Regions from separate parts of the Microbacterium sp. SORGH_AS_0862 genome, predicted to be linked through region 1. Evidence: predicted binding sites of a transcription regulator. Region 1 holds the regulator's gene; the other holds the start of a gene.
What was found. Region 1 encodes LexA, which represses DNA repair genes until DNA is damaged. Its sites were predicted from a motif close to TCGAACANNTGTTCGA; they were not measured.
Positions count from the first base shown of each region.

Region 2: QE377_RS08875 (Rv2578c family radical SAM protein) is a predicted target of LexA. The motif match lies at 2,142-2,157, and genes of this name have one in related genera.

Region 1 covers NZ_JAUTAY010000001.1:367,252-371,984, forward strand. The annotation lists gene QE377_RS01790 (histidinol-phosphate transaminase) at 1-956, opposite strand, end outside; gene QE377_RS01795 (LysM peptidoglycan-binding domain-containing protein) at 976-1,329, opposite strand; gene lexA (transcriptional repressor LexA) at 1,579-2,250, shown strand; gene QE377_RS01805 (prolyl oligopeptidase family serine peptidase) at 2,310-4,445, shown strand; gene hflX (GTPase HflX) at 4,453-4,733, opposite strand, start outside.
Region 2 covers NZ_JAUTAY010000001.1:1,834,885-1,839,617, forward strand. The annotation lists gene QE377_RS08870 (DEAD/DEAH box helicase) at 1-975, shown strand, start outside; gene QE377_RS08875 (Rv2578c family radical SAM protein) at 1,034-2,101, opposite strand; gene QE377_RS08880 (M15 family metallopeptidase) at 2,210-3,175, shown strand; gene QE377_RS08885 (hypothetical protein) at 3,212-4,384, shown strand; gene QE377_RS08890 (acyl-CoA dehydrogenase family protein) at 4,546-4,733, shown strand, end outside.

The sequences.
Region 1 (4,733 bases):
GCCGCGGGGTCGGCGACACCGCCGAACAGGACGAAATTGGTCCATGACTCGTGCGGGCGGTACCCCATCGCGGCCAGCTCGCGGCTGATGCGATCGCGCTGGGCGACGATCTCATCGACCATGCCGAGCATCGTGTCGGCGTGACGCAGCGCGGCCTCCGCGGCCGCCTGGGTCAGCGCGCTGAGGTGGTACGGCAGCCGCACCAGGCGAAGAGCGTCGACGACGGCGGGGTCGGCAGCCAGATAGCCGACCCGCGCGCCCGCGAAGGCGAACGCCTTGCTCATCGTCCGGGAGACGACGAGCCGCTCGCGTCCGGGCAGGAGCGAGACCGCCGACGCGGTGTCACGCGGAGCGAACTCCTGATAAGCCTCGTCGACGATCACGATGCCGCGGCTGGCCGCGTACACCGCCTCGATGACGTCGAGCGTCATGGGCGTGCCGGTCGGATTGTTCGGCGCGCAGAGGAAGATCACATCCGGGTCCGCCCGACGCACCTGCTCTGCGGCGGACGCGGCGCTCAGGCTGTAGTCCGCGGCCCGGGTGCCTGCGACCCAGTCCGCCCCCGTCGCGCGGGTGAGCAGCGGGTACATCGAGTACGTCGGCGCGAAGCCGAAGGCGGTGCGCCCAGGACCTGCGAAAGCCTGCAGGACGTGCTGCAGGACCTCGTTGGACCCGTTCGCCGCCCAGATCTGCTCCGCCACGAGACCGCCGCCGAGATAGCCTGCGAAAGCCTCCCGCAAGCGGGTGAACTCGCGATCGGGGTAGCGATTGACCTGTTCGAGAGCGGCGCCGATCGACGCGAGGATGTCGGACGCGACATCTGCCGGGACCGGATGCGTGTTCTCGTTGACGTTCAACGCCACCGGGAGCGGCGCTTGGGGTGCACCGTAGGGCTTGAGTCCGCGCAGGTCGTCGCGGATCGGCAAATCGTCGAGGCTGATCGTCACGCGGTCCATCGTAGAACCGAGCGGGACCTCACTCGCCCGAGGTGTACTCCGCCGGGATGGCCAGACGCTGGCCCGCGCTCACCTGCGCGCCCGGCAGGGTGTTGAGCCGCATGATCGCGTCGACGACATCGCGCGGGTCGTCTTGCGGGGCGACCTCTTCCGCGATCGACCACAGCGACTCCCCCGCCATCACGGTGACCATCTCGAACGAACCGGCGGCCGCTCCGGGCTCGTGGGAGGCCAGAGCGGATCCGCCGCTGATCACTCCGACGGCCAGCGCCGCGATGACGGGCAGAGCGACGAGCCAGGCGAGCACCCGACGACCGCGCGCCGTCAGGCGCAGGCGGGTGGCGACGGGGGCGGCGAACTCGATCGTGCTCATGACGACTCCTTCAGGACGGGAAGAGATTCGTACCCGGCCCTCCGGCCGGGACAGCCGGGTACGAACTTCTCTTCCGAAGCTATCTTCGATTTACGGTACTGTCAAGCGATCGCGAAGCCGGTCGAGTTTCGAAGACGACACGCCCTTCAGAAGGGCGGGATCCCCGCCGATCCCCGCTACGGTTTCGCTGAAGAGACCGAATCACCGACCTCCGACATTCGAACGGAACAGACCCGACGGGAGTGCCGCATGGCCACCAACCAGAAGCCGCAGACCCGCCGGCGCAAGAGCCTCAGCGACAAGCAGCTCGCGATCCTCGAGGTCATCCAGCACTCGATCGCACGCCACGGCTACCCGCCGAGCATGCGCGAGATCGGGGATGCGGTCGGGCTGAAGTCGCTCTCGAGCGTCACGCACCAGCTCAACCAGCTGGAGCTCTCCGGCTATCTCCGGCGCGACCCCGGCAAGACGCGTGCGATGGAGGTCCTGATCGATCTGCCGGGCACCGCCGCCGAGAACCCGGCCGACGCCGCACCCGCCGTGGGCGACGCCGCGCTGGTTCCGCTCGTGGGGCGTATCGCGGCGGGTGTGCCGATCACGGCCGACCAGCACGTCGAAGAGATCTTCCCACTGCCCCGCCAGCTCGTGGGCAAGGGCGATCTGTTCATGCTGAAGGTGTCGGGAGACTCGATGATCGACGCCGCGATCTGCGACGGCGACTGGGTTGTGGTCCGTTCGCAGCCGACGGCGGAGAACGGCGACATCGTCGCCGCGATGCTCGACGGGGAGGCGACCGTGAAGACGTTCCGGCGCCGCGACGGACACGTATGGCTGCTGCCGCGCAACACGGCCTTCGAGCCGATCCTCGGCGACGATGCCGTCGTCCTCGGCAAGGTCGTCGCTCTGATGCGCGCGGTCTGAGTCGCCGACTCTCGCCCGTTCGGCTGGGCGGGCCCCGGGCTGCCGCGTAGCGTGGGGGGATGACCGCCCCCATCCCCTACGGTTCCTGGCCCTCGCCCGTCTCCGCCGCCGATGTCGCGAGCGCCTCCACGCGCTTCGACGGTGCGCGGTTCATCGGCGAGGAGATCTGGTGGGCGCAGTCGGTGCCGGAGGAGGGCGGCCGCATGGCGGTGCGCCGCCGGCGCGACGGCCGGACTGCGGACGTCCTTCCCGCTCCCTGGAGCGCCCGGTCCCGGGTGCACGAGTACGGCGGCGGCGCGTGGTGCGCGGCTGAGGACGGGCGACTGTTCTTCGTGGAAGGAAGCGATCAGCGCGTCTACCTCCTCGGCACGGACGGCGCCCCGACCCCGCTCACGGCAGAGGAGGTCGGCACGGCGTTCGGCGGCCTTGTGTGGGCGTCCGGCCGACTGCTCGCGGTGCGCGAGCGCGCCGCCGCATCCGGCGGCGAGCGCGCGATCGTCGAGATCTCGCTGGACGGCGCCGGTGCTCGGGTCGTCGCGCGCGGTGACGACTTCGTCGCCCAGCCGGCGCTGTCTCCCGACGGCCGCCGTCTCGCATGGATCGGATGGAATCACCCCGATCTGCCGTGGGACCGCACCCGTCTGCACGTCGCACGTCTGCGCGACGGCGTGGTCTTCGATGAGATCAGCGTCACGGACGGCGCCGCCTCGGCGCTCCAGCCGTTGTGGACCGGCTCCGACGAGCTGCTCTACCTCGATGACACGTCCGGCCGCTGGCAGGTGCAGCGCGTGCGACCCGATACCGGGGAGCGCAGCGTCCTGACCCACGACGACGCCGACACGGGCGGCGCGCTGTGGACGCTCGGGATGCGGTGGTTCGCGCCGCTCGAGGACGGACGGATCGTCGCTGTGCGCACGAACGGCGAGGACTCGGTGGTGGTGATCGATCCTGCCGACGGCACGATCCGCTCCGTCGGCGTGGACGGTGCCTCCCAGACATTCCTCGAGGATGCGCGCGGTACGCGCCTGCTCGTCACGACGGCTTCCGCATCCGCCCCGCTCGGACTCTGGCTCGTGGATGCGGACGGCGCAGCACCGCCGGAACGGCTGGCCGGCGACGACCTCTCCGCACTCGAAGCGTGGTTGCCCGCACCCCGCGCGATGACCGCCGACGGAGTCCACGGTCCCGTGCACGCCTACTTCTACCCGCCGACGCATCCGGAGCTCCGCGGGCCCGACGACGAGCTCGCCCCCTGCCTCGTGTGGGTGCACGGCGGTCCGACCGCGCACGTGGGTCCCGCTGCGTCCCGCAAGATCGCGTACTTCACGAGCCGCGGCATCGGGGTCCTCGATGTCAACTACTCCGGCTCGACCGGCTACGGGCGCGCCTACCGTGAGCGGTTGCGCGGCCAGTGGGGCGTCGCCGACGTGGACGACGTGATCGCGGCGGCCCGACACCTCGCCGCGGCAGGTCTCGCCGATCCGGAACGGCTCGCGATCGAAGGCGGATCCGCGGGCGGCTGGACGGTGCTCTCGGCCCTCACGCGCGGCGACGTCTTCGCCGCAGGCGTCTCGCGGTACGGCGTCGGCGACGCGCGCGCCCTCGTCGCGGATACGCACGACTTCGAGTCGCGCTATCTCGACGGGCTCATCGGCCCCCTGCCGGAGACGGCTGACGTCTACATCGAACGCTCGCCGCTGACGCACCCCGACCGCTTCCGTGTGCCGTTGCTGATCCTCCAAGGCACGGAGGATCGCGTCGTCCCGCCCGCGCAGGCCGAGGCCATCCGGGACGCTCTGCGCCACCAGGGGGTCCCCCACGCGTACGTCCTGTACGACGGCGAGGGGCACGGGTTCCGTCGCCGCGAGACGACGATCGACGCGCTCACGTCTGAGCTCGCGTTCCTCGGCGAGGTGTTCGGCTTCGCCACGGACGCACCCGAGCTGCCGCTGTCGATCGGCGCGTTGCGCATCGCCGACGGCCCGGACGGGCGAACGGTGCGCATCGACCCCGAGAGCGACACCGTGCACGCGGAGCGCGACCTGCGCGTGGTCGTCTCGCGCGAGCCCCTGCGTCCGCTCTTCGCCCGCCCGCACACCTCTGGCTGGGCCGAGACCCTGCGAGGGGCGGGCTTCACGGCGACGGCGGACGATCCGGACCTGTTCGTCCTGCTCCCCGCCCTCGACGGGGAATGACGCACTCTCAGGCCAGGAAGGCCTCGAGCCTGCCGGCGAGCGCGGCGCCGACGCGGGCGTGGAGGGCCGTGCCCTCCGCCTCGTGCGTCTCCTCGTAGATCATCCCGTGCTCGTGCACGGCCGAGACGAGGTCGCCGCGATCGTAGGGCAGCAGCACCCGCAACTCGACCTCCGGCAGGGGAAGCGCATCCTCGATGACCTGCCGGAGCTCGTCGATGCCCTCGCCCGTGCGAGACGACACGAACACGGCTGACGGCACGAGGCCCCGCAGCAGCAGCCGCGCGTCGT
Region 2 (4,733 bases), 1.5 Mb from region 1:
CGTCGCGAGTTCGGTCGCCGCCCCAAGGCGCTCATCCTCGCGCCGACGCGTGAGCTCGCGCTCCAGATCGACCGCACGGTGCAGCCGATCGCGCGCAGCGTCGGCCTGTTCACCACGCAGATCTACGGCGGCGTGCCCCAGGCGCGTCAGGTCGGTGCGCTCAAGAAGGGCATCGACATCATCATCGGTACTCCTGGCCGCATCGAGGACCTCATCAACCAGGGCAAGCTCGACCTGTCCGAGGTGCAGGTCTCGGTGCTGGACGAGGCCGACCACATGGCAGAGCTCGGATTCGCCGAGCCCGTGCAGCGCATCCTGCGTCTGACGGGCGAGGGCAGCCAGAAGCTGCTGTTCTCCGCCACGCTCGACCGCGAGGTCGCGGCCCTCGTCGACGAGTTCCTCGTCGACCCGGCCGTCTACGAGGTCGCGGGTGAGACGCAGGAGACCGGAACGATCGACCACCGTGTCTTCGTCGTCGACCACCGCGACAAGGCCGAGCTGCTCGCATCCCTCGTGGACCGCGACGGCAAGACGCTCGTCTTCTCGCGCACCCGCGCGTTCGCCGAGATGCTCGTCGAGAACTTCGAGGATGCCGGCATCTCCGCCGTCGCCCTGCACGGAGACCTCAACCAGGCCAAGCGCACGCGCAACCTGCAGCGCTTGACCGACGGCAAGGTCAACGTGCTGGTCGCCACCGACGTGGCGGCGCGCGGCATCCACGTCGACGACATCGACCTGGTCATCCAGGCCGACGCTCCTGATGAGTACAAGACGTACCTGCACCGCTCGGGCCGCACCGGCCGCGCCGGCCGCAGCGGCACCGTCGTCACCCTGGTGCCGCGTCAGCGTCGCCGTCGTATGACGGAGCTGCTCTCGCGCGCCGAGATCGACGCGCCGTTCGAAGAGGTGCGCCCCGGCGACGACGTCGTCGAGGAGGTCGCCGGGCGCCAGCTCGCCGACGTCGCCTCCGCCTGACGCCGAGTCACGCAACGCCCCCTCGCCCCGTGCGAGGGGGCGTTGCCGCGTCTGGGGGTCAGAACAGCCGCGCGGGCTGCGGCGCCGGTCCGGTGGCGCGCACGGATGCGGCGGCCGCCGCCGCACGTGCGCCCGGGGTGACCGGACGCGCACGCACCGGCTCCTCCTCGTCGCGGCCGTCGAGACCGTGCACCCGCAGCAGAGGTCGCACGCGCCGCCCGAGCCACTGCCGGTACGCCTTCGGGGCGCTCACCGACGCCCCCGGATACAGCCCCAGGTAGCTCGAGACGAGCTCGGGATGCTCGCGTCGCAGCCACGTCATGAACCAGGGCTTCACGCCGGGGCGCAGATGCAGTGCGCCGTAGACGACGCGGACCGCCCCCGCCGCCTTGATCCGTCGCAACGCATCGTCGAGTGCCGCGATCGAGTCCGTCAAGTGCGGCATCACGGGCATGAGGAAGACCGTGACGCGAAAGCCCGCATCCGTTGCCGCCCGCACCGTGTCGAGCCGGGCTTGCGCCGTCGGCGTGCCCGGCTCGACAGAGCGTTGCAGGTCGTCGTCGAAGAGGGCGATCGACATCGCGATCGACACGGCGACCCGCTCGTGCGCCCGCTGCAGCACCGGCAGGTCGCGACGCAGCAGCGTGCCCTTCGTGAGGAGGGAGAAGGGTGTTCCGGATGCAGCCAGGGCGTCGATGATGCCGGGCATGAGCCGGTAGCGCCCTTCCGCGCGTTGGTAGGGATCGGTGTTCGTGCCGAGGGCGACGTGCTCACGGCCCCACGAGCTGCGGGCGAGCTCGCGTTCGAGCACCTCCGCGATGTTCACCTTCACCACGACCTGGGTGTCGAAGTCGCGACCCGCGTCGAGGTCGAGGTACGTGTGCGTTCCGCGTGCGAAGCAGTATGTGCAGGCGTGGCTGCATCCCCGGTACGGGTTGATCGTCCAGTCGAAGGGCATCGCGGACGAGCCGGGGACGTGGTTCAACGCCGAACGCGCCGCGACCTCGTGGAAGGTCATTCCGGCGAACTCCGGTGTCGTCACCGAGCGCACGAGGCCGTCGAGTCGCTCCATGCCGGGGAGTGCCGCCGCATCCTCCTCGCCGACCTTTTGACCGTTCCACCGCATGCGGATAGTGGAACAAAGATTCGATTCCATGTCAACCCGGTCGAAGAATTATTCGTACAGGAGTGTGATCGGAGTCGTCGGGTGTGCACGCGGGAGGCACAATAGAGCGTGATCTCCACCGCGTCACCCGAGACGCTCACGTCGCGCCGCGCTGCGCGTGTCGCGTCCGGCCGCCTCCGCCGCCGCCGCATCGCGGTCGCGTGCGCCGTAGCGGCCGGTGTCGTCGTGGCGGCACTGTGGATGAGTGCACTGCTGGCAGGAGGGCCGGCGACCGTCGTCGGCGCGCCGGAGGCTCCGCCTGCCGCGCAGAGCATCCCCGCGCCGGTCTTCACCCGGGCGCCCGCGGCCGCATCCATCTGCGACGACCCTGCCGTCGCCGCAGCGGTGGCGGCAGGCGACGACGAGGCCGTGATCGTGGCCGCCGGCGGGGGGATGTCGTTCCGCGAGGCCGTCGTCTCGGGAACCGCCCCGTGCATCTCGCTGTCGGATCCGGCCCGCCGGTGGGTCGTCGTCAACAAGCAGCGTCCCCTGAACCCGCTCGACTACGAGCCCCAGGGCGTCGTGCAGGTGCAGGGCCTGCAGACCTTCAACGCCGGAGTGCTCCGCCAGGATGCCGCCGCCGCGCTGCAACAGATGGCGGAGGCCGTCGAGACGGCCGGGGTCGGCTCGCTCGGACAGCTCAGCGGCTACCGCTCCTACGACACCCAGGTGGCGACCTATCAGGAGAACGTCGCGCGCGGCGGGCAGGCCGAAGCGGAAGTCTCGAGCGCCAGGCCCGGCTTCAGCGAGCACCAGCTCGGGCTCGCCATGGACCTCATGCCCTGCGCCGGCGGATGCGGCACGCTGGACGACTTCGGAACCTCCCCCGAGGGCCAGTGGGTGGCGGCGAACGCCTGGCAGTTCGGTTTCATCGTGCGGTACGAGCAGGGGCACACGCCCGTGACCGGGTACGAGGCGGAGCCCTGGCACCTGCGCTACATCGGACCCGAGCTGGCGCGCGCCTACCACGAGGGCGGCTGGCACACGCTGGAGGAGTTCTTCGGCCTCCCCGCCGCGCCCTCCTACGCCGGCTGACCCGGCTCACCGCATCCGGAGACCTAGCATGGAGACATGATCCGCCTTCTGTTCTTCGTGGGGGCGGGGATGGCCCTCGGCGCTCTCGTGGTCTCGGAGATCGGCCCACCCGGGGCCGGCGAGATCACGTTTCCTCTCGGGATGGCCCTGGCGATCTTCAGCGGCATCCTGATACTGATCGCAAGGGCCACGCGAGGAATGCCGGCCGCGTCGACCGCAGACCTCGACACGGCGCGATCCGAGGGCAGGACGGCCCTCGCGCGCATCGACGCGGTGACCCAGACCGGCACATTGATCAACGATCAGCCGGTGTGCGATCTCGACCTCAGCATCCAGCCGCTGGAGGGTCCCGCATATCGCGCGCGCGTCCGCCAGACCGTGCGGCTCGTGGACATCCCCAGGGTCCAGCCGGGGAGCCTGCGCGCGGTCGCACTGCTGCGCGCGGACGGTGCAGACGTGGCGATCGCCGACGATGACGTCACCCAAGCGCCGTACGCGGGAATCCGGATCCCCCCGCAGGCCGAACTCGGCGAGCCCCGCCTGCCCGAGCCCGGGACGGCCACGATCAAGGGGCGGCGGCGCGGACCGCTGATAGGCGTCGGCCCGAAGGGAAGAGGAGCGCGGTTCGTCCTGTTCGCCGTCGCGTTCCTCGTCGCGGGCGCATCGGTGGCCTTGCCCTACCCGACGGCGGTCGCGCAGACCGTCACCGCGCTCGGGGAGGGGCGGCTCACGGCGGATCTCCGCCAGTCGGAGGTCACCGCCGATGCGGTCGCGGCCCTCACCGCCAAGATCGGGCACGACCGGGTGGTCAGTATCTCCGTCGACGAGGACGTCATCCTCGTCGATGCCCCCGTGACGCCCGGCTCCACCGACACCGACCGCTGGGAGTACCGCCGCGGTGAGGTGACCCGCGACGGTCCGACGCCGTCGCAGCCGGATTCGGCCGCCGAGCAGTTCTCGCTCGACGAGGTTTCCTGGCCCGGGCTGTGGACCGCGATGCAGACGGCCGCCGACGCAGAGGGCATCGACAGCCTGAGCGGCGTCGCACTGCGGCTGGAGCGGGCGGCCGACAGCGGCATCGACTCGCCGACGTTCGGGCAGCACACGGGGCCGCTGCGCGCGCGTTTCTGGTTCGACGGCGACTACCGCGCGGTCTTCTACGACGTCGCCCCGGACGGTACGGATCCGGTGCGTACCGAGGGTCGCTGACCCGCTGGAGGGCCTCCACAATCGCGACACTCGGTTTCGCTATGCGTGGGATGCGATTCCACAGCGACGTGTGCTCGGGACCCGTCCGTCGGTTTAGGATCGCGGCAGGCGATGGCGCCGCAGCGTGTCGACGCAGGCGCCCCGAGATGGAGGAGACGTCCGTGGAACGCGACATCTACGACGAGGATCACGAGGCCTTCCGGGAGGTCGTGGTCGAGTTCATCAAGCGCTACGGCACGAACGCCCGGCGCGAAGCGTGGGATGCGGCCGGTGAGATCGACCGCGAGACCATGAGGGCCGCCGGCGACACCGGGATCATCGGACTGTCGGTCCCCGAGGAGTTCGGCGG